Regions from separate parts of the Alkalihalobacterium alkalinitrilicum genome, predicted to be linked through region 2. Evidence: riboswitches for the same ligand, from Rfam matches in the RefSeq annotation. Region 2 holds a riboswitch; each other region holds the start of a gene.

Region 1 (8,722 bases), 1.4 Mb from region 2:
CTCCTGATTATCAATTTCATATGTAACATTCAATGGTTGGCCTGTTTCTATATAATAGTACGGTCCACGCTTAACGATTTTTTGTGGGTTACCGTTTTCGTCTTCAACTGGATACGGTGCATTAACCCCATCATCATACATTAGGATCCCGTCTTCAATCGAAAATGTTGCCATTTCATGCAACATAAAATCTAAACCCGTTTCAAGTTTATAAAACTCATCTTGTTCTGCAACAGAAGTTACTGTATTTTTTTGACCGTACAAAGTTGTATTTATTAAACTAGCTCCTACAATTCCAACAAATACAATAATAAATAATGTTAAAAGTAGAGCCGCTCCCTTTTCATTTCTTAAGCAGGTATTCATAATGACTCACCATCCCTCATTTTTTATAACGTGAGTACGCATTATTATAAACGGTTAACTGCAATCGATATGACTGGTCTCGATTTTGTAACGATAAGGATATATTGTATTTGACAGGGTCTTCGGCTGGCTCAGGTGTTACATCAAAACTTTCTACTTGATTCGATAATAGATGGCCACTATCTTTAAGAAAAACTTCTTTTGTAACCTCATCATAGCGGATAAATACCTCTCCATCTTTTCTTAACTCCCATTTTCCAGGAGTATTATAAATTTGTGCTCCATCGCGAATTTTTTCACTCATATATTGCGAGATAAACCGCGCTTCATGTTGCAGTTGATTATCAATACTCGTTTGTTGATGGACTTTCAATGTACTATTTACTAACATATAAACAGGAATAGAAATCATTGACATAATGGTAATCGTCAAAAGTAACTCGACTAAAGTAATACCTCGTTGATTTCTCATGGTTGCTTTTTCACCACCGTAACTAAAGAAACATCTTGACTGTTTGGTGCGTTTGATTTTACGGTTACTTCTACTTCAAAAAAGCTAGCTGCTAATATCTGATTTCTTTCCTCATCATCAGTTACGTCAGATAACTCACTAAATGAGATTTCATAAAGTACTTCTGTATCTCCTAACAAAGGCGGTTCAAGTTGAGCTATGTTAATTTCCGTACAGCCACTATTAGGGGAACAAGTGCCGTAAATTATTTCATCCTTTAAAGCACTTGGGTACGAATTGACTCTCACTTCTTCGATCACTTGCTGAGCAAAATAAAGAGTTTGCGTTTCTCTTCCTTGAGAAACCGTGTTCGTAAAGGCATTGGTCATTAACGTGAGAATAGGAATTACAATAATCCCCAATATAACAATCGTTACGAGTAACTCAATTAATGTAATTCCTTTTTGATTATTCATATTCTCACACCCTTACCATAAGAAGTTAATATACCAATTCCAAATATCCTGTCCAAATAAATAAGCTAAAAGCGTTCCAATAAAGATAAACGGCCCAAACGCAATCGGTTGTTTACGCTTCACGATGCCAAGTGCCAATAGTAGTACACCAATGACCGTACCGACAAATGATGCTAAAACGAGACTCATCACCGTCATCCATGGTCCTAACGCGACACCAATCGCCGCATACAGCTTTACATCACCACCACCCATTCCACCTCGACTAACGATGGCAATGAGTAGTAACAATGCAAAACCAACAACCCCACCAAGTAAATAGTACCAAAATGGTTCTGTACCTATAAATAGGTGAGAAATGATAAGTACACCAAGCATTGGTAACGTTACTACATCTAGAATAAGTTGTTTACGAATGTCAGTTAATACAGAAATGACAAGTAAAACAGTTAGGAGAAGTGCTGGAATTAGCTCTAGTTGTAGACCGACAAATTTATACACGATAAAAATCGATGTAGCTGTTAAAAGTTCACCGAATGGGTATAAAGGTGATATTTTTGTTTGACAATAACGACATTTGCCTTTTAGAAATACATAACTGAAGACAGGAACTAAATCTAATACCGATAATTTGTGTTTGCAATGTGGACAATGAGAAGGAGGGAAGGCGATTGATTTTTTATTTAATAGACGGATGGCTACAACGTTGAAGAAGGAGCCGAGTAATAATCCTATTAGAATGACATATATATCTATGAAAATCACAATTAACTCTCCTCCTAAAATATATTATGTCTAAAAGGACCCAGTTAATAAATAACTACATTCATTACCTTTTGATTTAAAGTTTACGCATTTTTATCAATTCTGGTTAAAAAGCTGCCGCATTTTTACGGCAGCTTTTATAATAACAGTCTATTGACATTCAGTAATCGCTAAAGGAGTGTCTGCTACTTCTGCAGCAGGAAGATCAGTTCCATCAGCACACTTTGGCCAACTTTCTAAGTAATCACCAACAAGTTGAGACTTTAATGTTGGTTCTTCTCCATTTACCACAGAATACCTTTGAAAAGCATCTTCTGCTATTTTTAAAGTTTGCGCATTTGTATTTTCTGCCGCAGATTCACGTTGCCCCATTAGTGCTGGTACCGCTATCGCTGCAATAATCCCCAAAATAACAATTACTACTAGTAACTCGATTAGTGTTAAACCGCGTTGGTTTTTAAGACGTTTTTGAATAAGTGCTCTCATTCTTATCTCTCCCTTTTTCCTCATAGTTTCAATTTATTTTCAGAGCTGTTCTTGGCTCTCAAAATCGTTAATAGATTGGCTTGTCCTTGTGCGTGATTCCCCTTGTTTCGCTAACTTTTTTACCTTAATCTGTCAAAATGCGACAAATTTAAAGCAAAAAAATAACTTTTACCTTTGACCACCTCCGCAGATGTCATATGTAAAAGTCGGTTGCACCACTAGCTCCTTACGACTTAGGCGCCCACTTACAAGTCGTAACTCATCGCTCCTTTTCAAACTACCTCTAAGAGTTATTACCCTAATTACAGTAGCTCCAAACCTATTATAGCAAATTATTAAATTCAGGTAATACTAACTAGTGAATTTCCAGTTATTCACTAGTCTGAATGTCTTACCCTTATATTTTTGATTATAACAAGAAATCTTTAAAATTAAAGAGTTTTTCAAAAAAAATTATGAGCGTTTTTAAAACATCTTAAGACTAAAGTCACAAAAGATACATTAGTTTTAAATGTGAGTTTTATAATTAGCAAAAAGTAGAAATCATTTCACGTACTTTGTCTCTATCTCCTCTACTTTCTAGTCTTTATCTCGTTAAAGTATCCGCTAAAAAATCTACATTTTTTACGACTTCACAATCATCCCTATACAGCGCTACACGATTTCTTCCTTTTTGTTTAGCACCCGTATACATGGCGCGGTCGGCTTGACGGACGAGTGAAACGGGATTGGTTTCTTCTTTGTCACTTATGGCGAAACCGATACTCGCTGTAACGTGAATGATCTTTTTCTCACCATGATTAAGATCATTATGAATATTGAAACTGTTATTGGCAATTTGACTTCGCAATTGTTCGGCTATCTTATGTGCATTCGTTAGATTTGTATTGGTTAACATGATCACAAACTCTTCGCCACCGTAACGGGCTACAGAGCCATCATCACCTATGATGTTCTCCATTAATTTTGCCAATTGACAGAGTACTTCATTTCCTGCTTGGTGACCATACGTATCATTGACCGATTTAAAGTGATCGAGGTCTAATAAAATAACAGCTAGTTTTTCATTCTGAATGATGCTTCGTTCATATTCTTCAATTAATGTTCGTTCAAATGATCGATAGTTGTAGAGGTCGGTTAGTGAACAACGCTCACTTTCTTTTATCGTCTGTTCGTAATGGCGGGCGTTATCCATAGCAACACCGAGAAAATTGGCGAGAATCTCAACTAACGTGACATCTTGTTTTTTATATGCATTTTTTTCACTGACAGCAATTGTGATAACTCCTTTTATTTCACTATGTTGAATAATCGGGACAATCATAACAGAATGCGCTCCTTTTAACAGAAGTCGCTCCGGTCCTGGCCATTGACTGCGCTTTTGGTAGACAACTCCTTTTTTCTTTCGGTAGGCTTTCTCTGTGATCGAATCAACTGTTTTTTCGATTGATAAAATTTCACTCGGTTGTTCTTGATATGAAGCTAACAACTTTAACATTCTGTCTTCAACCGTATATATATAAATATAGTTGTTTTTGAATAACTCTTTCATTTTTTTCACAAATAAGTGAGCGGTTTCTTGTACTTCCCACGTACTACTTAACTCAATGCCGAGCTCATTTACTTTTTTTAGTCGTTCATTCATTCGTTCACTTCTTCGGTACACTTTCAACATAATCGATATGCCGATAAAAGCTACGGCAACCATTCCAGATGCTGTATAACCAATTTCTTGGTAAAGCATGACCAAAATGATACTCATGGGCAAAACGAGGGCAGCTGTTGAGAGTTCCCAAACGGTTCCTTTATCAATAAACTTCGTTTTGACTTTAACTAAATAATTGCGAATTGAATAAATTAACACATGGTTTACAAATAAAAATGTGCCGACATACGCGGCTAATGGTACGATTACTTCTAAAGCGCTTGGTAGTGAAAGTCCAACCATCAAATAATAAATTCCCGCTGACGAAAGTGACGTTATATAAAACATGATTGAGTTTAGAGGAATTCGGTACAAGTTTTCTCGATTAATCTTCATAACAATCAATGAAATAACTAGTGCGAATTGCGTGACAATTATTTCAATAAAAAGACCATACAGTAGAAAACTTGCGAGAGATACCCATTGGAATAGAACGAAGGAATATCCTTTGTATTGGATTGGGAATAGGGCGGTAATACCTGCTAAAATAAATAAAGATAGAAGCTCCATTTTATTTTCAACAAGCAAAGAGAGAGCATATTGTTCAAACGCTGTAATAAAGATGACCGTCATTACTAACCAAATAATCCATAAAGATTTTTTTACTTTCTTTGTCACTATATCACCCGCCCTTGTCTACTACGATGTTTTCTAAAAAGTTCATTTTATCTATATTATATTACTACATCAGTGTATAAATTCCTGCTATAAGTATAGTGTTAATCTGTTCAATAGTATTTTTTTACTATTTATGATCTCTTTGGTGTTCGATAATAAACGTTTTAACTTGTCCGATAAAATATAAAGAACCTGTTATAAGGAATAAGTCACCCTCTTTTAACGTAGAGAGTTGGTGTTCGATCTCATCCTGCCAATCTTCGACTAACCGTTTATTTGTAAAACTAGATTGTTGAAATAAATCGGTTGCTAATGCGGCTCGTGGAAATTCAAAACTAGTAAAGCTAATTTCATTAACGATTTCATATAAAGGACTGAGCATCGCTTCAATTTCTTTTTCCTTTGTCGCCGCAAACAATACGTTAATGTTTTTTTCTTGAAAGTGGTCCTGTAACATACTCGCTAATGCAGCTACTCCTTCACGATTATGAGCACCGTCTACATAAATGAGAGGACGCTCGCTTACTTTTTCAAAACGTCCCTTCCAAGTTGCATTCTTCAAGGCCTTTCGAATATCATCTTCCTTGATCATGAGGGCTTGATACGTTTTTAAGTAATCTACGGTCATTAAAGCTAGAGCAGCGTTTTTCGCTTGATGTTCGCCGAGCATGGAAAGTTGGAGGCTATCTACTTTTCGAAATGGGGATACAAACGAAAACGATTGGTTAGCCTTGCCTACTTCACGATCACTAATGGCAAAGTCATGATGTAATGCATATAGCTTTGCCTTTTTATCGGCGGTATGTTGTTTAAAATTCGCCAATATCGCCTCGTCTTCTTCTGCGGTAATCAGTGGGACACCTCGTTTGATGATCCCTGCTTTTTCATTAGCAATATCTTCTTTCGATTCACCGAGCAACTGCATATGGTCCCTCCCAATATTCGTAATGACGGTCAATAAAGGCATCGTAACGTTCGTTGCATCTAGTCTTCCTCCTACTCCTGTTTCGACGAGTACAAAATCAACAGGCCGAACTTCTGCAAAAAAGTAAAACATCATCGCGGTTAAACATTCAAATTCTGTCAGCACAACTTGTTCACGCTGTTCAAATGTTTCGCGAGGAGGAGTTAAATGTTGAAACACCTCAACAAAATTCTCTTTACTTATCGGATCTTTATTGATGGAAATTTGCTCTTCATAGCTGAAGACGGCTGGCGTTGTAAAAGTTCCCACTTGATAACCAGCTTCTAGCAACATTTCTCTTATAAAATTGAGTGTAGAGCCTTTACCGTTCGTTCCCGCAATATGGATAACTTTAAGTTTTCGATGAGGATTTCCAATTTCCTCTAAAAACCCTGTCATATTTTCTAAGCCGAGTTGAATAATGTTTCGGTTTTGAATCAATGTGATGATTTCTTCAAATGATGGTTTCATTATGAGTTTCTCTCCTATTTTTCGATTGTCCATTGTTTGGTACAATAATGATATTGTAACTATAACGAAAATAGAATTTCCGAACAACTACAAAGGGAGATAGGTTATGTTAGTAAAACGTACTGAGCCAACGATCAACGATGAAGCTATTATGAATGTGCTTACGAGCCATTCAACCCATGAGATGCAGTTATTAAAATCTAGTTATCGTGGCTCACGCTTTGCACTTTCATCATTTAAATATAAAAAAGGGATTGGTAATGCTATGCTCTATGCACCCTTTACAGTCGGTCATGAGATTAGTGAGGTCGTTCCTAACAGTTATATAATCGGAAGTGTCATACAAGAGCTCGCCAGCTGTCCTTTTTATTATCGAGTCCGAAAGAAACGGACACATTCGGAAAACTCGTTGTCTACATTAATAAACCAAATGAAAGACTCAGATCACCCTCATACGATCATTCAAATTGGCAACCCTACTGAACAACAGTCACATCGTATAGTAATTTCAATAGAAGGTCATAATTCTAGTAAACTGGTTCCCTTTCAACAGTTAATAGAAGCTATTTGGATACAAAACGGCTTAAACCCTATCGTAAACATTCAATCTCTTGATCAACCTCGTGAAAACAACGTCGTCACAATCAAGGTGCATATTCCAGAAAATTTTCATAACACTCATTACGAAGAGAAATCATTTTATAACTTACTAAAAGCTTTCATCGCGTTGACATTAGTTAGTCAGCAAAGTAATGTGTTTATGAATGGACCAATGACAAAAGTGAATGTTTCAACCGACACTCGCTTGAAAGGCATTTTCCCTCATCATCGAGTAGACCTTCATCCGAAGCAAATGCAGAAACTCGGATTAGCAGAAAATGATTATGTCACGGTTTGGAACCCTCTTAACGGGAAGTGTAGACGTTGTGTCGTGCAAGCGAATGATCAGTTCACCCTCGAAGATGATATCCAAATTGGATTATCGACAAAAAACAAGCTAGAAGTCACTGCTAACAACGTTGCAAAACTCTTAATTCAGAAATATCCGTGCGCTTCTTTCAATAAAATAGGGGTCATGAATGTTAATGCAATTAAAGATGGAAACATTATTGTATCGAAAAACATCTATGACGCTCTCGACCAACAGTGTACGATGTTTGAGATGGTGAACACAGTCACAGGGGCTTCTTTTGATATTCATCGCTCGAACATTACATATAATGCTACTCTCGATGATGAAACCGTAAAATTAAATTTCCTTCAGAGACAGTTTATTGACTATGAACTGCCACCTGATATTTTGTCCGATTATTATTATCAAAAATTCTATACCCACCCGAAAGCGGACGAACAAGTTCATGAAGTTCTTAAGTATTACGAAAATGGCGAAGCGGTGCCTTTTTTTCCGTATATTGAACGGCAAGTTTTTAAAGCATCTTTACAAAAAGTCGGCTACGTGGATGCTAAGTTGTATCCTTTGCATGATTATTCAAAGAAAACAGAGAACCGCTCCATATTTAAAAGAATAAACAACGAGATCGCCGAGAAAATGATCCGACAAGCAACATTACAACTTAAAGTAATCCGTCCATATTCGACAGATGAAGCTAGTAATATTGTGAGGGTGTCGCCCCATTCATTAAAACTATTAGGACTTGAAGAAACTGATACGATTATTTTAAAAAATCGTGCAACAGAAGTAAAAGTTCGCGTACTCGCGATGGATTCAGTTGATCTCGTACGAGAAACGAGTATTATTCCGTCTGAAAGTTCGATGAATGTGTCAATCGGAATCCCTGCACCGATCCGCAATGAGTTAGGCTTAAAAAATGTCGGTAAAATTATTGAAGTCCAACGTTGTTTGCCATATTTATTTCGCAAAAACTTAAACTTACAATTCTTCTCAATTATTGCCGCTGTATTAGCTACGATGTCTACGGGTCTTTCCCTAGACTATATGATAATGATACTATGTATCTTAATACCGATTTCTGTTTACATATCGTTTTCAAAAGTGAGAGAAAGTATTTCAAATGATTGATAATGGGGAATGATCAATGCAACTACCTACAATAGAAGATATTCATGCACTTTTGCAACGGTTCATCAATGAAGATTTATGTATAGATAATCATTTTATATTTTTAGAAGGAACAGGCGCTACACTTGTGTCGGCTCCACATAGTGTTCCACAAATACGTGAAGGATTGGAAAAGAGGGCCGAGTATTTGACTGGTGTTCTCACTCACTTTCTTCACGAGCGGACAGGCTGTCACGCGGCTTATAAAACGAAAAACAATCAAGATGATGCGAATTACGATAAAACGAATCCTTATAAAGACATGCTCCGTGAAAAAGTAGAGCATCACGAGATTCGCTATGTGTTAGACTTACATATTATGTCAGACCAACGCCCCCAC
Region 2 (8,722 bases):
GCGAAGAAGTGACTTTGTCGTTTTAAAGAACACTTCAATATCCCAACGAATGCCGTAAATACGGACAATTTCTTGTTCAGAAAGTGTGCAATCGGTGCTTAAAATGGCAAGCCATTCACTCTTTTTATTACGATTTTGAACGAACACGACTTTAACGGATACGCCATTAGCCATCGTTGTCGTGATTGAACGAAGAAGCCCTTTCTTTCCTTGAAGTAGCGTCGCAGATCGATAGAGTTGTTTTAAGGAAAGCATTTGTCCATTCACGTTGTATCGCTGCTTGCCGTTCTTCACCATCCCAATCACATCAAGCCCTTGTTCAACGATAGCTTTAATAAGAGGTTGTTGAGTGAACCATGTGTCCATTAATACGTAAGACGCTTCAATTCCCTTGGATAACGCTCGTTCAATCATCGCCGGAATTTGATCAGGTGCAGACTGTAACGCTTCTGTACGGCGTTTATAACCAGAACATCGCTTATCAACTTCTTCATTGATTCCGTTAATGGAAGATGTATTTGAGCTTAGTAAAGAGAAGTCAATTGGTATGAAAGTATGCCCGTCTGACCAGCCTAATGTAAGCATTCGAAATCCTTTATAAAATCGCATTTTCAAAGAAGCGTGATCAAAACAACGGGCAAGTAACTCAACATTTTTACTACGATTACGATCAAACGTAGAGTCGTCTATGATGAGCACTTTTGGACGGTCCTTTGATGTAAGTATGCTGACTTTTTGAATGGTAGCCGCACTAAAGTGTAAAAGAAATTTCCTCCAAGCAAACTTGGAATGATTTAAAAATCGATAGACGGTATCTTTGCCTGGAAAAGAATCACTCTTTTTGGATGTGACAAGGGTAAACCAATTTTTTTGATGGAAAATTAGGCAAAAAACAAGCCGAAACAAATAGGCACATGAAAACCCAAAGTTTTTTTGAATACCTGCTTGACGCAAGTGTTTCCTTACTTGTAACTCAGAAAATACAGATTCAAGTTCATTTGGCAGTTGCTCATTCGAGTGTTTTTCATTTATCATAGAGAAGGCACTTCTTCTTTGTGGTAATGGTTTCTAGTCAATTCCACTATACCAAAGAAGCAGGTGCTTTTTCTGTTTAAAAGCACTCGTCAAGTAACATACTTAATAGTTCTTAAAGCTTTGATAGACCCACTCAAAGATCAATTTTCAAGGTGCGAAAGTTGAGTTATTAAATAATAAAATAAATGAGCAAGTGGGTGCTGAAATAGCGTGAGCATTTCTTGTTTGCACCCTCTAAAAAAAACATTCATTGAATAATGACTATTTCCTATTGGCCTAGAACCGTACCATGATATGTGGTATATCCCCCCAGGTAAAAGAGAATTACAATAAACTCCACACTGCCTGCTCAATGGCTTTATTATAAAATGCTACTCTTTCCTTAGTCAGCTTTCCTTCAATAACATCTACAATAATATTATAATTTTCAATAATAATTTCAGTAGAAACACCGCGAGTTGTAAGTACATCGTTTAACCACATAGTGTAGTTAACAAATATCTCTACATGATTTGCCTCATAAGCTAGATTCAAAGAATTAAAATGGTGAATGTTGTCCTCAAAGGTCTTCCTTTTACCGTGTTCTCCAAATTTTTCAACTAAATCAGGATATTTCTCATAGATTTTCACAACTATTTCTTCGACCAATTTATTTTGTGCTTCTTCCATTAAAATGCTCTCACCTCATATCGTTTTACAACGGGCTTAATTGCTGCTAAATCTTGATCAGGATAATTTTTTTCTAATTCATGAATACGTTTAAAGTCGGAACTTTTAACCCATGCAAAATAGTCTTCTTTTTGATCCCATTCCATCATTACTGTCAATTCTTCTGGCTTAATATCATTTTGCAAAAGCTTAAAGGAAATGAATCCGGGTGCTTGATCAACTAACCGTGAGCGGTTTTGATATAGAGAAATGACCTCATCTAATTTTTCAGTTGGTACAGTAACAATCGAATGTACAATATACATGATTCAGTAGCTCCTTCTTGCCAAAGTTTTTTCCACGAGAGCGGTCCCTCCGATATTGAAGTGGATTCTAAGTATTTATTCACCATTTATTTGTGTTGGACCGTGAGAGTCGCCCTAGTTGATCAAGCTAAAATCAGGTATTTTTTAACTTTAACCAAAAAGAGGCAGGCACCGTCCCGTTGTCACTAAATTTTCGTAACCAAATCAGTTATGTCTTCAATGTAGCAGTCATAGTTTAATAGTTTTAATAAGGAGGGATTTTGTTTGAAACAGTAACCACCAATGATGATTTTGCTATCCTTCAATTGAGGTTCATTTTTAATTTTATCAATTAATTCCTTGGCATGATGAACGTGAGTATAGATTGTGACAGAGATTGCAATATAATCTGGATTTTCTTTTTTGAAAAAAGGAATCGCATCTTTAATGGGTAACTTATTACCTAAATAGATTACATCATAACCTTGGTATTCTAGAATATGGTTGACCAATTTTATCCCCAAATCATGTAATTCTTCTTGTGTTGTACAAGTGATGACGCGACCTTTCTTGGGCTTCTGGTTAATAACATATTGATAACATTCCATTACATTTTGGTGAACAATCGCAGATGCAAGGTGTTCATTAGCTACTGTAATTTCATTTCGTTGCCACATTTGTCCGATTTTATACATTGTCTTTTCAATTCCGAAATACGTATGTTCTATTGGGATATTGTGTTTAAATTGATCTAGGATTAAACGACGTGCTTCTGTCCGGTTTGACTCTAACAAGTAGGATAAATATTCAGTTGAAAAATTTTCTGTTATTCTACCTTGCCCCATCTCTTTTTAGCTCCTTTTTGAACTCATACATTTTTTGATCTGCGGCCTGGATAAAAGCTTCAACTTTTGTATCATCATCATAAGGGATTGATACAGCACCATAAGAGATTGACGAAATATCCGTGATTTTTTGGAATTCTTTATTAAGTCTAGCTCCAATGTCAATCGCTTCTTTTTCATCACAGTCTGTTAATATTAGGAGGAACTCGTCTCCTCCTGTTCGGAAGGCAAAGTCAAGGCCATGGCGGATATGTCTTTTTGTTATGGTTGCAAACCCCTGTAATAAATGGTCTCCTTTGTCATGGCCAAAGGTATCGTTTATCTCTTTAAAATTGTTAAGATCAATCATAAGGATCGTTATAGGATACTTCTTTCGCTTAGCCTTTATAAGCTCTGTTTGAATCGCTTGATTAAACTGTCTACGATTATATAATCCTGTCAAACTATCCGTAAAGCTTAATTTTTCTAGTTCCTTCTTTTGTTCGTTAATAATCTTATTTTTCCTCATTAATTCTGAGTTTAACTGTGATAGGTCAGAACTAATTTTCATTATAGTTTCAACCGTGTCTAAATACTCTTGGGATAAGGGGGTCAATAGAATCATAGTTAAGCTGTCTATTTTTCGAATAAAAGCTTGGAAAGAATGAATTTCAAAAGCGATTTGAAAATTCAACTCTGTCGTAATCTCATCACTTTCTTCATTTTGCAAAAGCTCTTTTAATTTGTACAAAGAGGGGGTGTCAAGTATTAGACTAAGACTCTTACCCTCAAAAAACTCAGTATCCTTTGATAACATAGTATTGCTTCGACCACTAATCGTCTTAATAGTCATAGAATCGTCTATAACTATGTAAACCAAAGGAAAGATTGTAAGAATATCACCATTTTTGGTCAAATTGGGGTCCTCCGGTTACGTTTGGCTAAGTTTATTTTATATGTGTCAAGGGTTCCACAAGAAGTATGGGCTTTTAGTTTTTATTATAGCACTTTTTACCCATTGTTTGTCATTTACTGCACAGTCATTCATGTATTTAAAAGCCAGAGATTACTTATTGACCAGTAAAGAAATGTACGTCGATTTAGGAGAAGATTCCCCCGATAGGCGAAAACAACAATCCATTGTTTGACATTCACTACGAAGGCTTGAAAGTCTAGGCTATACTGTTTCACTTTTGAACCCAGAGCGTCTTAGTATAAGCCATTCAAATGTAATATGCGCTGAAATATGGCGTTCCTCTCTTTTCTTAAAAAAAATGAGTTGCGCTTTAAAGTGCACCCTTTGTAAAGGACATTTTAAAAAGCCTAAGCACCTTGTAAAAGATGATCTCTTTGTATTGAACAGAGTTAATTGTTATTGGGTTAATATTTAGATTTAAATTAGGTAAGAGTATGACTAAAACTTTATTAGTCATTCCTTTCAAGTAAGACAGTAAATAAATTATTTAGAAAATAGTAGAAATACTAGTAATGAACCCTTGTCACCACATGGCTTACGACGTTATTTCTGTACTTCTGCATTGGAAGCAGGATTGACGTACATAAAGTTGCAGCAATGGCTGGACATCAATCGATAAATACATGCTTATGTACACAAATCCATAAAGGAAAAAATGCTTAAGAAATTAAATATGTAAAAAAAGGGTAACAACCTATTTACTCCCTTTTTTTGGAAATGGTAGTTATCCGAAAAATTAAAAAGATATTTGACGAAATAAGTTGTTAATAGTGCTAATATTATAAGTATTATTTTGATATTTATCAAAAAAAAATGACCTGGACAAACCTTCAGTAATGGGGGGACGCTAAACTATAGGGGCTAAAACTTTTGTTAAGCCAGCCAGGTGCCGTTTTAGGGAAACATATCCTTATTAACGGGGTGTGTATTTTATTTATATTGAAATAAGAAAGGGATATGGATATGAGTAGAATTACAATAGATAAACAAACCTTAAAGGCACAAAACAAAGTTTTGAGAATGACTGCTACTGGAAGCTCTCTTACTGAAATATTGACAACTCTAGCACTAGAAATAGAAACACTAATCCCAAAAACTTATTGTTCCATTTTATTGTTGAATGATGAAAAGCAAACATTGGAAAACGGGATAGGACCGAGCCTCGATGAATCATATAATGAGATTTTAAATGGAACCCAAATTGGTCCAAGTGTAGGTTCTTGTGGAACAGCGGCTTATAGGAGGGAAAGGGTAATTGTAAAAGATATTGAAAAATACATATTATGGAAAGAATATAAATCATTAGCCTTATCTTATGGACTAAAAGCATATTGGTCGCAACCTATTTTATCCTCGGACGGAACAGTGTTAGGCACATTTGGTTTATATTATGGTGAACCTAAAGTACCAAATATTCGAGAATTGGGAATTCTTGAGGACTTTACTCATTTAGCATCTGTTGCCATTGAACACAAAAAAACAAATGAGAAACTCCAACAAAGTGAACAACAGTATCGTCTTTTAGCAGAAAACGTATCTGACTTCGTTGGTTTATTAAATCAACAAGGGGTTTATGAATATGTATCTCCATCACATGAAAAATACTTAGGATACTCCTCTTTTGAACTTGTGGGAAAGAACTGGCTTGATTTCGTGCACCCTGATGACGTTAATAATGCCATATGGGTATTTGAGAAACAAGTAAAAATCGGGGCTCCACAAAAATTAATCTTCCGTTACAAACATAAAAACGGGCAGTGGATATACCTTGAGGGTAAAGGAACACCGATTCAAGAGGAAGATGGACTAGGAAGCAGATTGGTTTATATGGCAAGAGATATAACAGAGCAAAAACGTGCAGAGGAACAACTTAAAATAGTGGTTCATGATTTAGAACAAACACAACAAAAATTTGATTCGTTATATAATAATTCACTTGATGCCATATTTGAAATAGACAGTGAGGGTAAATATTACCGTGTAAATAGCGTTGCAGAAAAAATAACTGGTTATCAAAAAGAGGAACTAGTAAAGTTAGGGATCAATGATTTGATTATTGAATTAGAAAAAGTAAACAATATTTTTACAAGGATAAAAAATGGTGAATCACTTAGAGTGGAACTTACTCTTAGACATAAAAAAGGACACTATGTGAATATAGATGTTAATGGGGTACCAGTATTTAGGGATGATGGAACTGTTAATGTAATCGCATTTGTCCAAGATATTACAGGGAGAAAACGTGCTGAAGAGGAACTAAGAGAATTAGCGTATAAGGACTCTCTAACAGGCCTTCCAACTCGTGAACTTTTTAGTATCGAGTTAGATAAAGCGATTAAAAGTGCAAAAGAATATAAATATTCACTAGGTATATTATTTATAGATTTCGATAATTTTAAAAATGTTAACGATACTTTAGGACATCATTTCGGTGACCAAGTTCTAAAAAAACTCGTTAAGATCATGGAAAGTCAATTAGGGAAAGATAATCTAATATCTCGACAAGGTGGAGATGAGTTTCTAATTTTGGTTGAAAACACTGACAAAGAGAAAACAGGTATAATTTGTGAAAGACTCATCAAAAGATTAACAAGTCCTATAGAGTTGCACGGGCACGAGGTTTTTATCACACCAAGCATAGGTGTTTGTATGTTCCCTGAGTACGAATTTGATGCAGAAATTCTAATAAAAAATGCCGATTTGGCTATGTACATGGCAAAAGATATCGGTAAGAATAATTATCAATTTTTCTCGGATAACTTAAATGACCAGGTCTTACGAAAGAGTCGAGTCACAAATGCTTTACGGAAAGCACTTGGCAACGGGGAGTTTACTTTACATTATCAACCACAATTTGAATTAAGTACAAATAGAGTAAAGGGAATAGAGGCCTTATTACGTTGGAATCCAGAGTTTGGATTTGTTTCACCGGCAGAATTCATCCCAATAGCAGAAGAAACGGGTCTAATAGTTGAAATTGGAGAATGGGTATTAAGAGAAGCATGTAAGCATGGTAAAGAATGGAATGATAAAGGTGTATTAAAAACACCTGTTTCTGTTAATGTATCTGCACGTCAATTTAAGGAACGCTCATTTATAGAAACAGTAAAAAATGTGTTAAAAGAAACGGGTCTTCCACCGAGTAACTTGGAGATTGAAATTACCGAAAGGGTTATGATTGATGTAAACGAGGCAGTAAACATTGTGAATCAGTTAAGGATGTTAGGGGTGCGAGTTGCGATTGATGACTTTGGAGTCGGTTATTCTTCATTAAATATGCTTCAGAGTATAGTTATTGATAGTTTAAAGATTGATCGGGCTTTTTTACATGATGTAATGAAGAATAAAAGGTCAGCAGGGTTATTAGAAGCCATTATACGGATGGGGGCGGATCTAGGTTCTAATGTTGTCGTAGAAGGGATTGAAACCAAAGACCAAGTAGATTTTTTACTATCTAAAGGAGTTATTGGTCAAGGGTATTACTACAGTCGACCTTTACCGGCTGATGATCTCGAGCAATATTTAGAGTCGCTTAAATTAAAATCATAAAGGTCACTTGTTGCTTTCTAAAATGCAATGTAAAGTAGCATTTTTACAAAAAATGAGAATCTGTATAGTTTTTTTGAAAACTTTGAATGAAATTGGTGAAGAGAGTATTTTGTTAAAGGGATACTCTTTTTTATTTGGAAAGTTATTGTTTTTACATATTGAAAGGAGATGAAGTTTTAAATCTTTGCTAATTGATCCTAGAGTAACGTTGAAAATTTTGTTGCTTGCTTTCTCATTTTTGCAACATTGGGATAACGTTTATTGGCTGTATCAAACCCTGGGAAATTGTTGGTACATTCCGCTTCTTTAGATTAAAGAAGATTCAGTTTAGCCTATCCAGTGATTTTGAAGATGATGAGTAAGGTAAGGTATTACTATTCGAAAACCTTAAATGCGTATATTTATGTTACATCACTAGTTTTGTATAAATACTAATGAATTTTCAGTTTTATACTTCTTCCTGGTTAGAGCCAAAAAGGTAAATACTCAATAATTAGGTTAACATTATATTAAGAACGGGTAACTAATGTTGAAGAAGAAAGACGAAAAAACTATAAATCCTTTACTGAGAAGTACATCGATACTATTCAGAAGAGATAATTTAAGGATACAAATATAGAATGGCTTTTTTACATTCAACAAACATTCGTTCATAAAAGCACTTTTTTATTGGCATATTAGGGGGGTACCTTTACGCAAAATCAATATAAACGCGTTTCAGTATCATCACTCTATCAAAACACATGTTGAGTGTGTAGCTCAACTTATTTTAAAAGTGTAAACTTCAATAAACATTTACTATTGAAAAAATACATCGTCTTGCCTGACCCTGAGTGTGTAGCAAAGATTGTGTTTGTGAGAGAAGCTTCATCAAGAAAGGATGGAGTTTTCTCTATGAAATCAGTTTGTGGAACATTAATGTGAAACAAGAAAAACCGGGTCGTGCCATGCACCACTAGATAAGTCTCCAACGTAATGAGGGTTAGTTTAATCGTGGAATCATTCCACTTTTCACCGGTAATCAAGTGGTTATTTGATAGGAGCTTTCCAGAGGTTTCGCGACTTTTTGGAGCCTTTATTTCATAACTATTTCAAAGAAGTGCAGAGAATAAAACCACATTTTACCTCACGATAAAATGTGTTGTCAATAAGAAATTTGTAATATTTTCAAAAAAGTGTTATAATAGTCTTACAATTGTTTTTTTAATCGTATTCCGAATTCCACTGTATTTTTTTGCAGATAGAATTATGGATACGTTTTTTTAATATCTTTTTTTAAGCCGAAGAGAAACTCAAACAATTGTGTGAGCTTTAAAGGTAAGTTAGTTGAATGAAATTATCAATTTACTATCTAATAGTAACCGAGTTTTAATTCTACAAGGAGG
Region 3 (8,722 bases), 880 kb from region 2:
GTTCGAAGCTATATATTTATTAAGGTCAAAATACCCCATCTCAAAAATGTGTGAAAATTTGGGGGTTACTAGAGCTGGCTACTATAAATATGTGAAAACTAAAAGAAAAAAGAAAAAGGAATCTCCCAAAGATAAACAGTTAAAGGAATATATTGGTATAAGTTATCATGACCATGATAAAAACTATGGGTATAGAAAAATACACGCAGAACTACGAGATAAGTATAATATCGATGTAAGTGAGAAAGTAGTAAGAAGATTAATGCGAGAGTTAGGCTATAAAAGCCAAGCACGCAAAGAAAAAAGGAAATCTATTAGTGGGAAAAACACATTAGGCGCTGGTCATATTTATGAAAATCTCTTAAAAAGAGACTTCTCAACTACCAAATTAAGCGAAAAATGGGTGACTGACGTGACTGAATTTCCAATAGGTAATAAGAAATTATATTTATCTGCCGTAATGGATCTTCACGACAATTATATAGTAGGATATCAATTATCTGATGTAAATGACGTTCAGCTTGTAGAAGATTCACTTTTATATGCACTGGAAATTAGAGTAATTGATGAAAAACTAATCATTCATTCTGACCGTGGAATGCAATACCGATCTAATAGATGGAAAGAATTAATGGGAACTTATACGATTAATCCGAGCATGTCTAGGAAGGCTAATTGCATTGATAATGCATGTATTGAGAGCTTTTTCTCCTTTATAAAAGCAGAACGTAAAGTACTAAAAACAATAAAAGATTTAGAAGAAGCTAAAAAAATCATTCATGATTATACCCACTATTATAATCATAATCGAATCCAAGGAGTTTTAGATTATAGAACACCCGCTCAATATGTCAAAGCGAGTTAACCACAGGGCATACATGCCACATTTTCTCCTTCTCATCTTGACAACTTTCACCTCAGATAGGCGGAAGGCTGTCAAGTGCTTTCCTTGATGGGCTTCCGCCTATCTGAGACACTTCATGATGATGAGAAGAAAAAGGAACCAAGCCTTGTCAAACCTGGTCTCCTAAATAAAATCCGAATTTATATTGTCTACTTTTGGGATCGCAACGCACATTGACACCTTAACTACTCTCCAAAACATCGGCTATTCGCTTACTAGCTAAGCCATCACCGTAAGGATTACTTGCTTGGCTCATTTTTTCATATTCTACTGTATCTTCGAGCAATAACTTAAATGTATTATAAATAATTTCTTCGTCGGTCCCAACTAATTTCAAGGTTCCAGCGGCAATGCCTTCAGGACGCTCTGTTGTATCTCTCATCACTAGTACTGGTTTACCTAGACTAGGAGCTTCTTCCTGAATTCCGCCACTATCGGTTAGAATTAAATACGATCTAGAAAGGAAGTTATGAAAGTCCAATACTTCTAAAGGCTCTATAATTTTCACACGATCACAATTGCCTAATATTTCATTAGCTGCTTCTCTAACTACAGGGTTCATATGTATTGGATAGATCGCCTTAATGTCTTCACGCTCATCAACAATCCGCTTGATCGCTCGGAACATATTTTTCATTGGTTCACCTAAGTTTTCTCTACGATGAGCCGTAATCATAATTAGTTTACTATCTCCTACCCACTCTAAATGATCGTTTGTATAATCATCACGAACGGTCGTTTTCAGAGCATCAATCGCTGTATTGCCTGTAACATAGATCGTTTCTATGTTCTTCCCTTCTTTCACTAAGTTCTCCTTTGACATTTCCGTAGGAGCAAAGTGATATTGAGCTAAGACACCAACTGCTTGACGATTGAATTCTTCTGGATACGGGGAATAAATATTGTATGTTCTTAAGCCAGCTTCAACATGACCTACAGGAATTTGTAAATAAAAACAAGCTAAAGCTGTTACAAATGTAGTTGATGTGTCGCCATGGACTAATACTACATCTGGTTTCACTTCTTCTAGAATACTTTTCATTTTCTCTAAAATATTTATCGTCACATCAAATAATGTCTGTTTTGCCTTCATAATCGATAAGTCGTAATCAGGCACCACATGAAAAGCACTTAATACCTGATCTAACATTTCTCGATGTTGACCTGTAACACAAACAACCGTTTCCAGCTTGTCCCGTGTTTTAAGTTCTTTAACTAATGGACACATTTTTATCGCTTCAGGCCTAGTTCCAAAAACAACCATTACTTTTTTCTTCATTTTCATCTACTCACTTTACTATATATTTTCTGCCCAATCGAAAGGATGTAGAATTTATGTATTAAACACTTCTTAATGTACATCCCAATATTTCCTTTTATATTATCACAAAATCTATAAGGTCATTCTGAACAATCTTTAATCATTAAATTCACGGAAAGAGACCCAGTGAAAATTATTTGAACCAACGAGTTAAATTGTAGCATCTTTTGATCATAAATTAAATAACCCACTCCTAAGAGTGGGCATCCTATTATTCTTCATTTTCAGTCTCTTCCCATTCAATCTCTACTCCCCACTGACGGGCTAGACTGTTTAAGTTCGACTCGTACTTCTCGTAGAAAGTATCTGATTCGACATAAAGTGCCTCCGCTTCAGCACCTTCTAACCAAGCTTGATCCGCTTGAAGACGTAACTCCAATGCTTGTACATGCAAATTATGAACTTCTTTTAGCTTGTCATTTTCGATGCTATCTCCATACTGCTTAGCCTCAGCTATAATACTATCTAATGAAGGCAGGAGTACCTTTTCAGTAAAAGTCACTAATTCCTCTTCTGTATCAATCAATTCTTCTTCATAAAGTAATAGATTATAATTATCTGTTAAGTGATTCGTTTCCTCAATATACGTTAACATTAAATCTGTATTGCCTGAGGCATTTTGAAAAAAGTAATATCCACTAATACCTAGAAACACCACAGTAATGATTGCACTAATCATTTTTTTATTCACTTTTCTAATTTCCCTTCTTATTTAACTGTGTCGCGACTAGATAATTATAATCCCATTCTTTTGAAATGTAATAGTTCTTTAAGACTATTTATTTATACCTGAACATTTATTTTTTCGACGCGGTGCAGCAAGTAGAGAGTCACGAACACTTACGCAACCACTGAATGAAGATGGATCACAGCATTTTTATTTTCAACTTGACCTTATTTATTTTCAACTTTTCATGATTTAAAGATTTCTCGACATAGAAGATCAAATTTTGACAGACTTGTAACGACGAGAACCACCTAGCACCTACGCTAGATGGTTCACTCATCCTCACATACTACTTCTCTTCTGCTCCGTTCCTCCATAATATTGAAGTGTTGCTAAGCTTTCGGGTAGTCGCTCGATCGATTGGTTGACTATGTCTAACTTTTTTTCGACGCGATGCAACAAGTAAAGAGTCACCATCACAGGAAAGCCAAACTCACTTAAAAGCGGTAGCCACGTTTCCATCATCAAAATCTCCCTTCATCATTTAAAAAAGGAAGAGGCCTAACTTCGCCTCTTCCTTTCCCTGCTAATAATTAAAATTCAATCATTTCCACTGTTCGGTCAACAACACGCGCACTCTTTTTCGCTACTAAGTTTCCACCAGCTGATGTAAACGCATTTTCTGCAATGATCGCATCCATAGCGGCACCAACCGCAGTCGGATCAACTGGATATACCGGGTTGTCGAGTGAAAGTGTCACCGTTTTCGCTTGCTCATTTTCAAATACAAGTTCTAGTCGTTTCGTCATCCTAAACTCTCCTTTCTATCATCATTTCATAAAGTTAAGCCTCAAGATTATACGTATTGCTGCGTTCCATCTTATAAGGTGTCCAACCTTGAAGCGGTGTTAACGCATCAGCGACAGCTTTTAACTGCTCGTTCGTTGCCCCCATTTTAATGTTGTTAAAGCTCTTCGTTTTCAAGATCGGCTCACCGATTTGATTGATCCCTGTTTCGAATACAATCACTAAGCGAGAATTAGTAAGCATGTTCTCACCCCCTTTCACCATGTATATATGGGAAAAGGGACAAAAACAACAATGTACCTAAAAATAATTTTTTAGGTACATTGCTAAAAAAATCATAAATTTGTAATTATCAAAAGGGTTCATAAAGGAGGAAAAGGAAGTGAAAAAGTGGCTTCCTGTAATTTGATATAGTCTAATCTCCAACGAAAGTCCAGGTTCTCATCGCATATATCGGGAAAACATTAAAGGATTATGTTCGACAAATCTCGGGGTCTCACTGTGGCAGCTTAGAACTAATTGCACAAAAAATTATCAAAATTTGTATTATACTGGTTGGAAAGTTCTTTTATTTCATTTATAATGTGGTTAAAGTATTAAACATAAATACATGTATTAATAATAGTTTTAAGATAAAGGCAAACTTATTGAAAAATAAGGACGCAAAGCCACAGGTCTAAGGTACTATACTATGACGGCTGGGTTACCGAAAGAACTGGTAAAGATGGATACCTATTTTTCGGGTTCCATCTTTTTTATTTACATAAAAAAGGGGGATACGTACTCGTGTTAATTAACAATTTAATACGTGAGGAGAATTTCTATCATCATTTTCAACCCATTTATGACTTGAACAATTGGCGCATACTGGGATTTGAAGTTTTATTAAGATCTAAGCTATTTCCTAATCCTGAAGCTACGTTTATTGAGGCTAGAAAAGAGAAAAAGCTTTATGAATTGGATTCGGGGTCCATTCATAAAGCGATTTCCACCTACCGTTCAGCAGGCTTAACGAAAAGTAAAGGAAAATTGTTTTTAAATATCTTTCCATCGACACTTTTACATCCAAATTTCCCAACTTTTCTTAATAAAATTATCGCTGAAGATGTCCTTCTTAGTCAACAAATTGTTTTAGAACTTTCAGAATCTGAGATTAATAACAAAATGGACGAACTGAAGCAAAAAATAGCTGTTTTAAAGAATTTTGGTTTTTTGATTGCTATCGATGATACAGGAAAGGGATATTCTAATGCCCAAAGCATCGTCGAGTTAGATCCAGATTTTCTGAAGTTAGATCGCTACTTTTCAAAAGATTTACACCTTTCAAAGAAAAAACAGTCCTATATTCAACTATTGAATAATTATTCTGTACAAAACGATTGTTCAGTGATTTTAGAAGGTATTGAAACTCCTTCCGAATTAGCTGTAGCTAAAACATTAGATATCCAGTATGGTCAAGGCTTCATATTAGGAAAGCCTTCATTACTAGAACAGATTATATGAGGTACAGCTATGATATATCTTGATTTGGAGCTAATTATAATGCTGCTGTTAATAGTATTATTTATAGCTACTCTATCCATCTTATTTGTACAGAATAAAAAAATTGAAATGAACAGAGTAACCCCCATGAACGTCGACAACAACAACTTGATTAATGATCAAAGAAAAACAGCGTCATACCAGGTGAACCTAAACCTCAATCGTCGAAAACATTTTAGAGTTACCCTTACAGAAGATTGTGTAAGTGAATTTTTATATTTTGAAAATAAAAAACTTGAACAATTAAAACATAAAAAGTTTACTGGGAAAATACAAGATATCAGTGTTAGTGGACTGAAATTTACATGTCCATATAATTTACCCGTCAAACAAAAAATTGTTTTCAATATTACTTTCTCTATCAAAAACATTCCTTTTACATTAAAAGCACAATTCATACGTAAAGAGGAATATTTACAAAAAGACACATTCATCTACGGTGTTCAATTTATTGATATTAGTAAAGATGAACAGAAGCATCTGAATCTATTACTTAATAAAATTGAATTACAAAGAAGACAGAAAATGGTGCTTTAAATTCGCTAATGTTAGTCAGAGAAACTCATACGAAGTAACCATCCTATCCACTCCCAAATTAGTGGAGGTGGTTACTTATTTTTTTGGAGTAGAAAAATTTCAAAAAGTCTACAATTGCTAGAAATCCTTATTTAATATTACCCACATCTTCATGATCGTTTAATTAAGAGTTAAAGAGGGTTTATTTTTAACTTTGGCGCAGATTTTTCCAACTTGGTCTGGTATATTTTTCAATTCCTCTAGTTTCTTTCTGTTTCTACATCTAGAGATTAGAGATTAATCCCTTTTATTCTTCTTCCAATTGATTATACCTTTCCCTTCCTTAATCAAAAAAGAGCCTGCCCTCACTTTATCAATGATAGAACAAGCCCTATTATTCTCTTACGAATTTCGTCGGTAAAATTCAATTCCTACAGTATCTATATGTTCCTTAAGTTTTTGATTGTTTAAGGCTGAGTAGTGTAGAATATCAAAAAAATAAGGAAGTGGGTATACTTCATTCAGCAATTCACTTAATTCATCTATCGTTCTATCCGTTATTTCTTGTCCTAATAATGCTATATCAACATCTGATCCACTTTTGTAGTTACCTAAAGCGCGGCTTCCAAAAATTTTAGCTTGGTCGATTTCAGTAAATTTACATAATCCTTTAATGATATAATTAATGTCCCTTTCTAACAATCCAAACATCATTATCGTTCCTCTGACAGTTTTTCGTACATTTTCTTAAAGACAGGTAAGAATTTCTCAGTGATTTCACTGACAAACTTTCTGGCTAATTCTTCATCATAAGTATGAGTAGTTAAATTACGTTTGGCTAGGGCATCCATCCATACATGCCCTTCTTCAATTAAGCCAATTTGAAAGGCCTGTTTAATTGTTTCTATAGGACTTTTCACGAGAAATCCTTCTGCCTCAAGGTAATCCTTCAACACTTTCCATGCTAGTTCAAAAGTAATTTCAAAAAATTAGATAATACCAGCTCTCTCTAAGTCTGTTTTAAGCTCCTATTGAGAAAACTTATTTAATAGTGTATAGGTTTTTTCGAAGTTCTCAAATCTTTGTTTCCAGCGTATTTCTTTTAATGGTTCCATTCAGGACATTCCTCCCCTGATAAACATAATCCTATATTGCTTATTCTCCACCATTAATTATTCCCTTTCATTTACGAGTTAACCATTCAATGATCTCCTCAGCCTCATGCCATAGGTGTAAATGTTGATCTGCATAAATGATTGCCTCATTCTCATCACCTAGACTATAGGCATTAGGAATAGCGGTAGGTAACCGTTTCTTCATAGATAAATAGTCGATCACATAGGGGTTACTTTCTTTTGCGTTATTTAGTAATTGCTTTGCTCTTTTGGTCGGACCATTTTGTAAATACTCGATCAACGCACGATTATAAGTAGCACTCGCCGATAACGTATCTTTATATTCTTCGAGTAAGCCTTTCGCTTCTTCATACATTTTCTCTTCTACATATGTAACAAATAACTCAAAACGAACACCTTGATTATCATTTGGATTTAGTTCGAGTAATTCTTTGAAATGTTTAATCGCTTTTTCCCCACGACCAGTATCTAGTAAATAGCAAGCATAATTCAACTTTATTCGCATATATGGACGAGTTTCAACTAGACCCCAAAAGTGTCCTTTATTTTCATTGAAATACGCTTTTCCTAACTCTTTCTCCCCAGCTTTCATTCCCTCGAAAAAGAGTTCTTCTGGATCATCTTCATACATAGCTAAAATATTGTACGCATCAGGACTATTTGGATATAACTTCAACGTCTGCTCTGCAAGCCTTTTTCGCTTCATTCCCTTTGCTTCATAGGCTTCGTAGATTAAGTCTTGTGCTTTATCTTTGTTGGAGAGATTGCTATTAGGTCGGGTGCTGCCACCGTCCAAATATTCCGTTAAAAATGCGTTCACTTCTTCTATTGAATCCAAGTCCTTATCCTGTATTAGTTGAGTGACTTTAGCCATCTCACGTTCTAATGACATTTTGGAACTTAAGAAATCATCTTCAAAGATCCCCCCTTGCTCGAACATCTCGTCTTCATCAACTAGATCTTCTCTATCAAAATCGAGAAGATTTTGTTGTAATTCCATAATATCTTCCCAAAGTACATTCTCTAATTCTTTATACTTTGTCGAAACACTGCTGCTAGAAATCTTAAATTCCTCTGCTAACTCGGTTTGTGTGAGCATATTTCCAAACGGCACTAACTTATCTAGTAAATAAATCATCCCCGCTACATACAGAACTGGTTTTTGAATTCTTGGATTTTTTCTATCACAAAACTTTTTCCATAAAACAAGTCCAAGACAAGAAGAGGCTGGGACAAAAGTATATTAGTTCGGATTTTTGTATTTATTGGCTTCTTTATCCCGCGATTATTCGCCTTTAGAGTGGAGCTTTTTAGTTATGTCCCAGCCTCTTTTTGTTACGGTTCAACTACCCAAATGGCTTGTCCATTCGTAAAAGGCTCTTCAAAAACCACTTCATAATATGAACTTTCTGGTACATCAAACGCCACTTCTCCACGCATTGTTCTTCCAGGTCCAATCTCACCGTCCATGCTACCTTTTGCATCTGTATAGATAGTTATAGAATGTTTAAAATGCTCTTCATCATATATAGCGAAATTCATCATGGATGAAATATTATAACTTTCATCAGATGTATTTTCTACGGTAAAGTCAGCTAGTAGAAAAGTTGCTTCATTAGGTGTCTCCCAATCGCTTCCTTGACTATATGCAACATCGTTTAAAGTAATAACAATATCATTGAAATTAACACTATCTCCAATCGATAAATTCTCTTCCGTTTCTCCTTCACCCTCTGGCTCTTCTTCTGCTTCATCCAATTCTTCTTGAAGCTCTTCAGCAGCATTTTCTTGTTCTTCTTGCTCCTGTTCTTTTTCTTGTTCTACAGGAC
Region 4 (5,637 bases), 790 kb from region 2:
ATTGTTTCCTTTGCACCGTTCCATAGAATTTCAGATAACGCTCCTTTTGTTTCGAAAATAGTAGACCATAACGACTCATCCGTTACTTTTCCACTCATTGATGCTAACTCTTCAGCAAGTGGAGTAGGATCTATCCAATCTCCATTTGCTGATCGTAAAGCAAAATGCAGGTGTGGGCCTGTCGATAGCCCTGTCGATCCCGCCTCGCCAATTAATTCACCTGCATTCACTTCATCGCCGACATTAACGTTAACTTCGCTCATGTGTCCGTAAATTGCACGAGTGCCGTCTTCCATTTGAATGGATAAACCCTTTCCGATATTACTCGACCCATCAAATACTTTATCGATTACACCTGATGCGATAGAACGTAATTCGGTACCTTCTGGCATCGCTAAATCGATACCATTGTGTACACGACTATTTCGGACTTCTTCTAATGCGCCAAACTCCGAAGATAATCGAAATTTCATCTCATACACCTACCTAGCCGTTTCTCTAAAGACTTCATCTGCCTGATCGAATAGCCAAGGTAACGCGAGAAGTATCATATAAATTAATACGTAAGCAAAACCGCTCTTCTTCGCTTTATCGAAATCTTCGTTTGCTACCGCCTTAATAATCGTAAATCCCCCTTTGAAAATGATTATCCATTTACCGATCTGCATTAATTTATTGTAGAATGGACGGACTGCTTCATCTATACTCCCACTTGCCGCTAACGTCGGTGTGGCGAAATCCATTCCTCCCGCGACTGTTACGATAATCAACGTTCCCACTACTTTATACGTAATATGGTGTCGCTTGAAATGGCGCTCAATTTTCGTTAGTAAATTATTGTTGCCATCGTTGCGGGCCATAAATTCACTAATCGAATATCTTTGCGTTTTCATTTTGCTTCCCCCTTATAATTTCAATTAAATCATCCTCGAACTTACTATCGCTACAATGGTCAATTAAATAGGCGTAAACACATTCTGCGATAAATAACTCATCGGCATCGTGTTTTTTAAACAATTCGATTAATTTTTTCATATCGCATTCCCCCCATTATTTAAAATTAAATTTACGTACAGGACTCACGCTGTCAGGTGTCCACGTTATAGGTTGAGGGACAGTTTGAGGGTTAACTGGCGTGTGTTCTACTGGTTTCGATATCTCTACGTCTGGTTGTGTTTCTTTCTCTTTAGACTTTAACGCTTTTTCTGCTTTACTACGTTTTATATCTTCACGAATTAATTGTTTTATATACTTCGAGAAACTTCTTCGACTGAAATGTTCTAACATCGCTTTTTCTTCAAAGTTAGCAGCGTTAAACCCTACACTTTTTATAACTTTCATAACTTACCAACCTCCCGATCATTTTAGGCGTTAACCTAATTTAATGTTATTAATGTTATTAACAAAAGTTACATTGTCCATCGAAAAAATATAAAAAGGACTAGATGTTTTTTTCGAGAATTATAAAAGAGAGGTGATGAACGTTGGTAAAATGTAGATTAAGGGTTATCTTAGCTGAAAGGAATATTAAGCATGGGGAAGTATACAAAAAAGCAGGGATAAGCAGTGCTACTTTTAGCTTACTGGTTAATGAAAAGTCACTACCGACTTTACCAGTAGCTTTAAAGATCGCGAGGGTGTTAGATTTACATATCGAGGATATTTGGTACGAAGATGGTAAGGAAGTAAAACATTAATAACGGTATTAACGAAAAAAGACCGCCTTTATATTCGTGAAGGAGGCAGTCATTTCGTGTGACGTTAATAGCGCGACGTTAAATCGTCGTCGCTGGATGCTATTAACGTATGCCAACGGGTTCCATTTTATGCCTGTCTTTTTACGGTAAATTTTTCGTTTTATCTGTTGTTATTTAACGACAAAAACGCCCTCTACCGTAATTAAACGATAAAGGGCTGCCTTCCTTATTTAATTCCTAATGTTGATACAGCATCTTTGCGTTCATACTCATATTGAAACGGTTCACTATCGCCAGGTTCAAGTTTAATCATCCTTAATGAACGTCTTATTAAAACTTCTTCAGTTGCGTTTATTTCCTCTTTTTCAAGCCATTCTTCGTATACGTTTTTATATAGATCTACAAAAAGTTTATCCTCCCCTTCGATTTCTTTGCTGTTATAATAGGCTTCGTCTAGTATTTCTAATAATTCTTTTGTATCGAGATGTAATTTTTCATCTATTACAGTGATATTCGATTGTTTAGTTTCTTCAACAGCTTCGCTATTTATATTAACTTCCATATTATTTGCACAACCTACGATAAAAACAGATAATATCATTGTTAAAGCATATATACCAAATAAATTCCTCATTGTAACTCCCCTTTCCATTTATTACAACTCTATAATACCTATATTTTAAATGTCAATAATTTTTATAGCTTCTGCTTTGGAGGGACGATTTTTATGAACGAGTCACTGGGCACCTGTGAAAATTGTTTAAGAACTGGTAGAGAAAAGAACTTAAAAGTAAGGATGGATAAAAAACTCTGTCCTGATTGTTATGAGGTAAAAAGACGGTACCATATAATGTTGTACTATTATGAGGGTTTGAAAAAGGTACTTCAAGTAATGGATATGAAAGAAGGTCAAGTCATGAAGGTCTTTGATGATGACTATCTTAAAGGAAGACTCGATCGTGAGATGCTAGAGGATCTTTCAAGGGATTATGAGGAGAAAGTTCTGAATAGGGATCCTTATAATGGTTACAGAAAATAGTTTACCTTTTAGAGCTAATCTCGTATGAAAACCCTTTAATCATGTTGTTACATTCCTTTATTACCTTCAGCTCACTATCAGCGATATCTGTCATATGGCATACTTTATTTCGTATATCTGATAATTTTCTAAGCTTTTCTCTTTGAGATCTATTAATATTGGGGATGATATGTGGGTATTTAAAGAGGTAGCTAACTAATTCGTGCAGGCATGCGTCATTAATTGGCCTTTTCTCGTAGAGGATACTTCGCCAGTGAAGACCGTATTTATAAGTTAGTTGAAAATTGATTATAGATTGTAATGTTGTTTCAATTTCGTAAAGCAGCCGATACCCTTCTATCATGTTTTCTGGAACACAACTTTCTTCAAATACAGTCATTAAAAAACCTCCCTTTTATTGTTCTTTATTTAGAATAACTATTTTATTTTATAAGAACAATAAAGGTAAAGTTAAGATTGTGTAAAAAATTAAAGCCCCTTCAAAAAAATTAATAATATTACAAATCAATTACAATCGAGTGAATGTTCAGATAAGTATTGCTATAAGTTCTCACAGCATTTAATATTATTTCTTGGGTATGTATTCAAGGGAGGATTTTTTCATGTTAGAAAAGTTAAGCGACGGTGATTTATTGGAGGCATATAACAAAGCAATTAACTGCAAGTTGTCTAAAGATTTCATTGAACTATTAAAGAAAGAATTATTAAAAAGAGAAATTACATATACTAAATAATTATTTACATTTACTATTATCAATCTTTTCTTGAAGCCATTGTAAGAATTCAATTTCCCTTTCTAATACTTGTCTTTGTAACTCACTTTCAAAATAAGATACTAATTCATTCAATTGCTGTTCAATGGGCAAATTTCTCACTCCTTTACAAAAATATATTGCAAAAGTTAGATAATTTCAACTATTATGTCCTCTCTATTGAGAGGACTTTTTATTTTACTGCTAATTCTACAAATCAACTCTAATACCCTTTTTTCTGTTCCACTTTATAGACTTTTACATAAATTCCCAGCGCTAAAAAGAAAATCCCATTTCTCACCCCGAAGAGTGGGATTTACTATTTTATAGTATCACTACTTTACTCGATCGCCAATTTCCGATATAATTCTACAGTATTTGCAAAAGGCAAACTTATTGAAAGATAAGGACGCAAAGCTACAGGGACTAACGGGAAACCCACGTCAGCCAGCTGCCAATGAAAAAATAAAACTCCGTAAGAAAAGCACCCAGATATTTTCATTCGGCACAAATTTTCTTAAAGGAGTGTAAAAAACAATAATGGAACTAATTGAACCCGAACTAAAAGTAGCATTAGAAAAACTGGACTCTTTAATTGTGACTCTGCCCGATAAGAGAGATTCTGTATTTCATTTCAAAAATTTTATTATTAGCTTTTTACGTACTAATACTAATAATGTAACATTGCCCGTTTCTGAAGTAATGGCATTTTTAAAAAATAAAAAACCAACCGTTTTCTCTATCTTAAGAAATGAATACAGTCATAATTTAGTTATTAATGTTGTTACTCATGTCGATTTAGAATATAAAGTTGCTTCTAAAAGGCTTTACGATCTAAAACTAAAACTAGGTATTATAAACAGATAACCAAGAATTTAAGCCCACTCCGAAGAGTGGGCTATTTTAAGTTTAATACATAGAACAAAACCGAGTTACATATACTGATATAGAAGGCTTAATTGGCCTCGTTAAGCCTCTTGGGAATAACACCCCACTTCTTATTTCTAGTCGAGGGGCCACTAAAATATCCATCTGAAAAGTCCACCACAAGGTTGGGCTTCTTTTTGTTATTAAAACATATGTCCCCAAGTTAGTGGACCAACAATACCATCCACAGTTAGACCATGAAGACGTTGATAATTTCTTACGGCACTTGCTGAATTAGCACCATAAATACCATCAGTTGTAGCACCTACCACACGTTGTACTGCGGTCACATCATTTCCACGTAGCATTGGAGATAGATTTCTTAATAATCTACGGTATTTTGGTAATACTGCATCTAAAGCGTTTCTTGTTTGATTACCAACCAGACCGTCAACTAAGATATTTTGTCGAGCTTGGAACGCTTTTACTGCGTCTTCTGTTTCTTTACCAAAATGTCCGTCAGCTCCGAAACGTGGTAATCGTTCACCAGCCGCAAGCAATTTATTTTGTAAACTCCTCACCGTTTCTTCTCGGTCTCCGTTCTTAATTAATGGATTTGGTGAAGGTGCTTTTATTACTATTCCAGCAATTTTAGTATCTGTAACTTCTTTCTCAGTGCGCCCCTCTAACCGTTTTCGAAACTCACCCATATTTATTCCTGGGCACGCTGTGGATTGATTAGGAAACTCTCGATGCCCTAAAACATTAGATAACCCTATATTAAATCGTTCCATCGCTAAGCGTACACGTTCTATTAATACTGGTAATTGCTTCTCGTTAGGTGCTCCTTTACCGACGTAACAAATATTATATGTTCGTGTATTGTGACCACCAACTCCATTTGTAATAACTACAGGGTCATAGCATATTTGTAGTGTTCCATCCTTTAGTATGATTTCAGAATAACCACCGTGACTCCATCCTCTTTTAGTTCTCCATGTTCTTTCAAAAGAAAAAGCGTCCCCTTGATCTGTAAAAGAATAATGGACGCCAATACGATTAATTTGATCAATACGTCTACGACTTCCGCCATCCATTAACTTACCTCGTAAATCTTGTACTTTGCTCATTACTTACCCTCTCCTTTCACTTTTCCGTCAACATACGCTTCACCGAGAATATATGAAATAGCCACACCAGCAACAGTGAGAACCGCATCTGTCGGAATTTCTAACCCTAACCCTTGATTAACAATGACCAATAACCCTGTAACCACAGCCAT

The links. Region 2 has a riboswitch for cyclic di-GMP ahead of BK574_RS15910 (bifunctional diguanylate cyclase/phosphodiesterase). Riboswitches for the same ligand answer to the same signal wherever they lie in the genome.
Region 1: another riboswitch for cyclic di-GMP. It lies ahead of BK574_RS28945 (type II secretion system protein); the one in region 2 lies ahead of BK574_RS15910 (bifunctional diguanylate cyclase/phosphodiesterase).
Region 3: another riboswitch for cyclic di-GMP. It lies ahead of BK574_RS20225 (EAL domain-containing protein); the one in region 2 lies ahead of BK574_RS15910 (bifunctional diguanylate cyclase/phosphodiesterase).
Region 4: another riboswitch for cyclic di-GMP. It lies ahead of BK574_RS11885 (hypothetical protein); the one in region 2 lies ahead of BK574_RS15910 (bifunctional diguanylate cyclase/phosphodiesterase).

Annotation. Positions count from the first base shown of each region.
Region 1 is NZ_KV917368.1:4,737,177-4,745,898, reverse strand. It holds gene BK574_RS22905 (hypothetical protein) at 1-366, opposite strand, end outside; gene BK574_RS22900 (PilW family protein) at 383-838, opposite strand; gene BK574_RS22895 (type IV pilus modification PilV family protein) at 835-1,293, opposite strand; gene BK574_RS22890 (prepilin peptidase) at 1,306-2,058, opposite strand; gene BK574_RS28945 (type II secretion system protein) at 2,209-2,544, opposite strand; cyclic di-GMP riboswitch class II at 2,740-2,823, opposite strand; gene BK574_RS22880 (sensor domain-containing diguanylate cyclase) at 3,131-4,867, opposite strand; gene BK574_RS22875 (bifunctional folylpolyglutamate synthase/dihydrofolate synthase) at 4,995-6,302, opposite strand; gene BK574_RS22870 (hypothetical protein) at 6,409-8,343, shown strand; gene BK574_RS22865 (hypothetical protein) at 8,360-8,722, shown strand, end outside.
Region 2 is NZ_KV917368.1:3,298,533-3,307,254, reverse strand. It holds partial or broken gene BK574_RS15935 (IS4 family transposase) at 1-1,035, opposite strand, end outside; gene BK574_RS15930 (hypothetical protein) at 1,360-1,704, opposite strand; gene BK574_RS15925 (antibiotic biosynthesis monooxygenase family protein) at 1,704-2,009, opposite strand; gene BK574_RS15920 (cobalamin B12-binding domain-containing protein) at 2,195-2,833, opposite strand; gene BK574_RS15915 (GGDEF domain-containing protein) at 2,820-3,728, opposite strand; cyclic di-GMP riboswitch class I at 4,600-4,682, shown strand; gene BK574_RS15910 (bifunctional diguanylate cyclase/phosphodiesterase) at 4,752-7,337, shown strand.
Region 3 is NZ_KV917368.1:4,173,593-4,182,314, reverse strand. It holds gene BK574_RS20255 (IS3 family transposase) at 1-865, shown strand, start outside; gene wecB (non-hydrolyzing UDP-N-acetylglucosamine 2-epimerase) at 1,086-2,183, opposite strand; gene BK574_RS20245 (hypothetical protein) at 2,437-2,916, opposite strand; gene BK574_RS20240 (YvrJ family protein) at 3,235-3,414, opposite strand; gene BK574_RS20235 (DUF2922 domain-containing protein) at 3,486-3,701, opposite strand; gene BK574_RS20230 (DUF1659 domain-containing protein) at 3,736-3,942, opposite strand; cyclic di-GMP riboswitch class I at 4,327-4,410, shown strand; gene BK574_RS20225 (EAL domain-containing protein) at 4,486-5,202, shown strand; gene BK574_RS20220 (PilZ domain-containing protein) at 5,242-5,778, shown strand; gene BK574_RS20215 (nucleotidyltransferase family protein) at 6,160-6,471, opposite strand; gene BK574_RS28520 (HI0074 family nucleotidyltransferase substrate-binding subunit) at 6,471-6,737, opposite strand; gene BK574_RS20205 (tetratricopeptide repeat protein) at 6,940-8,031, opposite strand; gene BK574_RS20200 (DUF4352 domain-containing protein) at 8,229-8,722, opposite strand, start outside.
Region 4 is NZ_KV917368.1:2,515,037-2,520,673, forward strand. It holds gene BK574_RS11845 (M23 family metallopeptidase) at 1-473, opposite strand, end outside; gene BK574_RS11850 (hypothetical protein) at 483-893, opposite strand; gene BK574_RS27495 (hypothetical protein) at 868-1,035, opposite strand; gene BK574_RS11855 (hypothetical protein) at 1,051-1,341, opposite strand; gene BK574_RS11860 (helix-turn-helix transcriptional regulator) at 1,485-1,697, shown strand; gene BK574_RS11865 (hypothetical protein) at 1,924-2,349, opposite strand; gene BK574_RS11870 (hypothetical protein) at 2,425-2,736, shown strand; gene BK574_RS11875 (hypothetical protein) at 2,738-3,115, opposite strand; gene sda (sporulation histidine kinase inhibitor Sda) at 3,339-3,470, shown strand; gene BK574_RS28825 (hypothetical protein) at 3,471-3,602, opposite strand; cyclic di-GMP riboswitch class I at 3,865-3,947, shown strand; gene BK574_RS11885 (hypothetical protein) at 4,029-4,355, shown strand; gene BK574_RS11890 (peptidoglycan recognition protein family protein) at 4,559-5,485, opposite strand; gene BK574_RS11895 (hypothetical protein) at 5,485-5,637, opposite strand, start outside.